2 regions of the Pararhizobium sp. genome follow, and region 1 is predicted to be linked to the other one. Evidence: riboswitches for the same ligand, from Rfam matches in the RefSeq annotation. Region 1 holds a riboswitch; the other holds the start of a gene.
What was found. A riboswitch is a leader RNA that binds a small molecule or an ion and turns the genes downstream of it on or off. The one in region 1 is predicted to bind cobalamin.
Positions count from the first base shown of each region.

Region 1 (2,199 bases):
GACAGCGTCGTGAACTGACGATTGGCCATGGCGGCGAGATCCAGATGTTCCAGGCAATGTCTGACCTGGGCACGGTCCTCGTCCGTCCAGCCTGTCAGTCCCTGGCGCCTCGGAATGCGGCCCATCATCACCACATCAAGTACGGTGAAAGGGAAGTCTGCCGGCATTTCCTGCAGCACGACGGCGACACGGCGAGCCACAGCCCGGGCGGAAAGCGTGCGAATGTCCTCGCCATCGATTTCGATGCGACCCGCCACAGGGGCCACGCCCCGATAAAGGCAGCGCAACAGCGACGTCTTGCCGGCACCGTTCGGCCCGACGATGGCGAGCCGGTTGCCAGCTTCCAGTGAGAAGCTGACATCGCGAACGAGCAGCAGATTGGCTCTTGGTCCCCAGCTAAGGCCCAGAACGTTGAGGCTTGCGCCCCTGCCATCACAGCTCATGGGTTATCTCCCGCAACCACAGTCTCATTGGATGCGCTCTCCGGGATGTTCCGAGATAAGGAAAGCCGCCGGGATGCGGGCAATGGTCTTGCCGCCGAGACCGCGGGGGCGTTCGGCCTCGCGCGTCAAGCCATCCGGCCGTTCGGCATAGATGGCGGCAAAATCCACCAGTGCGCCGATATCCGTGTCCGGCGCGATGTCGCCAAACAGATAGGTCGCCTTGCCGCTGGCCTGGAATGCGATCGTGCACGGACGTTGGCAACCGGCCATACAGACGGTGCCCTCGACCGAAAAATCAGAGCCGCTGGCAACGCCCATGCGCGACAGGCTGTCGTTCAGGCGGGCGAGCAGTGCCAGTCCCGGGCGGCACGCGGTTCCAGTGATCCGGCAATCGGTGCAGACGGTTATGATGTGCTGTGGATGATGCGCCATGTTTTATCCCCGGAGGCGACGTCCGGAGTCCACATGGCGACAAAGTGCAGGCGCGCAAGAGCGCAGCTTTCAGGCCAGATTTTTTCCATCGGAACACCCCGTCCGTTGCAGTTGATCATCGATGATGGCAGGTCTCCTGGCTCGCGGGTCAGTGCGCATCCACCCCTTCCCGGCTTTTGGCCAGTGGGATGTTGTGAATGCACTCTCCGCTTACAGTTGCGGGGGCAGCCACGGTTTTGGCCCTTGATGGGTCGTCCTCACCGTGTTCCCTTTTCAGCCGCTCCAGGGTCACCTGGAAGCAGCACCATCAGAACGACATCTCGCACGATTCCACCAACCAGACAACGCCGGATTCCGCTCTTTCAATATCTTCATCACGGCTGTTATGTTATTTAATTACGCACTCTGCGTCAAGCGCCATTGTGGCGACCGTACAGCCTGTCGGATGTTGTTTGTGACGCAACGCAATCTGGAACCGTCCCGAGTTCCGGCCGGCGGCGTACCTCATTGAGCAGGAGCATTTCCAGCGGCGTACCTTCAAGAAAACAGCCGGGGAATGAAAGTGGCGTTGAGTAGGCGTTACCTCAGCAAATGGTCGGTCACCCGGACGTCTCAACCGTGTCCCGTGTTCTCATCGAGTAGATTTTGCGCCAATTCGCTGATGGCCACTTCCGCTTCCTCCAGCGTCCAGCCGACGCTTTCAGCGCGCTTTGCCAATGCCATCAAGGTTGATGAAAGCTTGCCGGCGGCTGCGTCCAGAACCTCACCCGAATGCAACTCCGCGAGAGTCAGGAAGGATTGCTCAAGCGCCTCCTGGCAGCCGATATCGCGATCTCGGTATGGTCCATTCTGTCTGGGTCTGTTTAACACTTGCATTTTGTTCCCACGGTTTTGGTCCGCATTCACTGCTTTTCCGAGCTATGTCAAACATTGGTGAACCCGATCTTAAGCCCTCTCGCCCGAATGATCCTCAATATTCTGGAAGCCAGCTTTGCTTTCTACAGGAGCGGGCGCCCGGCGGGGTGTCGCTGAAGCAATATCATGTTCCTGCGGTAACCGGCGGATCACGAGGTTGAGCAGAATCAGGCTCCATTATTTGTGTTGGGGCATCCAATGAGGTTTCCAAATCTCGCCGGTCACCGCAGCTTTGGCTGAGGGGTGTTGCGGCTTGTTTTTCAGCGCTCCCGATGGAAAACCACCCAATTGATCAAGGGTATTCCTGCTAAAGTTTGGGGGGCTACGCAAAAGACTAGGCTAATTATGTGAGAAAATTTGCCCCGCGCTCTGGATTTGGTTCGTAAATTGCTCTACTGCCCCTGCCATC
Region 1 is NZ_CBDIHY010000002.1:276,209-278,407, forward strand. Features, by position in the region: gene ACQY8Q_RS02815 (ABC transporter ATP-binding protein) at 1-443, opposite strand, end outside; gene ACQY8Q_RS02820 (DUF1636 family protein) at 468-875, opposite strand; cobalamin riboswitch at 985-1,199, opposite strand; gene ACQY8Q_RS02825 (hypothetical protein) at 1,488-1,781, opposite strand.

Region 2 (2,199 bases), on a different contig from region 1:
GGTCGAAATCGGCCTCAGCCTGGGCGAGATCATCGGGATGGATCGCATTCATCCAGACCTCCGCCTTGACCCGCTTTTGCGTCTTGCCGGTTGCGTAGAGCCGGTGCATCTGCAGATCCCAGACGACTTCGTCTTTCTGGGTATCGTGTTCCCACACGCCGATCTGAGAAGCGTCAAGCGCAATTCCCAGGCGGCGAAGAATATTCTGGAATTCCTGTTCGGACCTCACCGATTTCATGGTTTTCTCTGTGGAGGATTCTTCGCGTATCAGCGCCGCAGCACTCTACGCCAAGGTTCCTAAAGAACTATTGTTCCATTATTGAGAAGAGTATTTTTCCAAAGCAAACAACCATTGAGTGTTGCTTGCCGGAAACCAGTTGCAACTTAGGCGAATCCAGCAACGTATTACATATCAGATTTAGACATTGTACGGAAAAATCAAGAGCGACAATGCGTCATTGTCGGTCGCAACACTGAATTGACAGGACCGGGGCGACGGCATAATCATCGTTGGATCAATTGGTTCCCTGAACGCGAGGTGCTTTCGGGGAGTAAATGGGAACGTGATGGATGGACCCATTCTGGGCATCTTTATCACGGCCGACCCCGCGACTGTAGAGCGGTCAGAGTTTGTCATGCCGGTATGTTCAGCCGGTAAAAACCACTGCGGCGACGGGCCTTTGGGCCCTGCCTCGGGAAGGTGAGACAGGCTCCTTGGTGCGGAAGCACCTGACGCCGCGAGCCAGGAAACCTGCCGGTTGATGAAGGGCATGGTGCCCAATTGGTGGGATATTTCCCACGCGCCATCACGGAGGTTGTCATGGCTACGACTACAGTTTCGAGCGTTCCGCTTTCTCTCAACGACCGCATTACCACGGCTATTCTTGCCCTGTTGATCGGCGGCTTCCTGGTTTTCGGTGCAGGCCTTGCCAATTCGGCCGTGCTGCACGACACCGCCCACGACGTCCGCCATTCCTACGGCTTCCCCTGCCATTGATGTGAGCCGTGGAAAGCTTGAGGGCTTTCCGCACTCTATCGATGAAAAGGATGGCGGATTTCCTTTTGGAAATCGCGCTGCCGTGGATTGCGCCCATGCTCCGGCATCGGGCGGTTTTTGCCGTGGGGAATTGAAACACGACGAGCGTTGAGCACTGATGAGAAATCGGCTCCGCTCGAATTTGGGGGTATCACATGATTGTCAAAACACTTCTGGCCGCACTGGTGGCTGGATTGATCGCCGGTGTCTTCATGACGGCGGCGCAGGAATTGCGGGTGGTCCCGCTCATCCTTCATGCCGAGGAATATGAGGTCAAGGAACCCGCCGCCGAACCGCCGGCGACGACAGAAGGCCAGCAGCATTCTTCACTAAACCGCTCTTCTGTGATTGGCGAGATCCTGTCGGCACTTTCACCGGTCACACCGGCTTATGCCCATGAAGGCGAGCATGAAGAAGAGGGCGGCATCATGTTCGGCATGAGCCGGTTCTCCGGCACGCTGATTGCCAATCTGGTGGCCGGTGCCGGCTTCGGCCTGTTGCTCGCCGGTGCAAGCCTCGCCTTCAACTATCCGATTACCATGCGCAACGGCGCGCTGTGGGGCGCCTGTGGCTGGTTGACGGTTCACCTTCTGCCCGCCATCGGCCTGCCGCCGGAATTGCCGGGCTTTCCTGCCGCTGATCTGCATGACCGGCAGATCTGGTGGATCGCGACCATCGCGTTCTCCGCCGCCGGGCTTTATCTCATCGTCTTGCGCGGTGAAATTCTTGCCAAGATCATCGGCCTTGTTCTGATCGCAGCACCGCATGCCTATGGTGCGCCGCAGCCGTCTGATATTTCGAGCCCGGTTCCGTCCGTTCTCGGTGCGGAATTTGCGGTCGCCGCCCTGGCAACGACCCTGGCGTTCTGGATCGTGCTCGGCGTGATCTCAGGTTACCTGAACGACAAGTTTCTGAAATCGGCTTGAGCCAAAATCGTTGCCGCGCAGGCATTGTTTGCGCGGCAACGGCAATCAGAGGCCGCCGGTACGCTGGACATGAGCTTGCAGGCGGCCTTTTTGCGTCTCGGTATCGAGAAGCACACAGACATCGCAGAAATCCCCGCCCTCTGTCCGATAGTAGAGACAGCAGCCGCTTCGCCGGCGGAACACGCGCTCGACCGCAACGCCATCGCAAACGGCCTCAATACGCTGGTAGCGCACGGC
Region 2 is NZ_CBDIHY010000003.1:4,188,850-4,191,048, forward strand. Features, by position in the region: gene ACQY8Q_RS26020 (bifunctional diguanylate cyclase/phosphodiesterase) at 1-238, opposite strand, end outside; cobalamin riboswitch at 504-773, shown strand; gene ACQY8Q_RS26025 (CbtB domain-containing protein) at 821-997, shown strand; gene ACQY8Q_RS26030 (CbtA family protein) at 1,192-1,962, shown strand; gene ACQY8Q_RS26035 (IucA/IucC family C-terminal-domain containing protein) at 2,008-2,199, opposite strand, start outside.
Region 2: linked by a shared signal. The riboswitch ahead of ACQY8Q_RS26025 (CbtB domain-containing protein) and the one ahead of ACQY8Q_RS02820 (DUF1636 family protein) in region 1 are both predicted to bind cobalamin.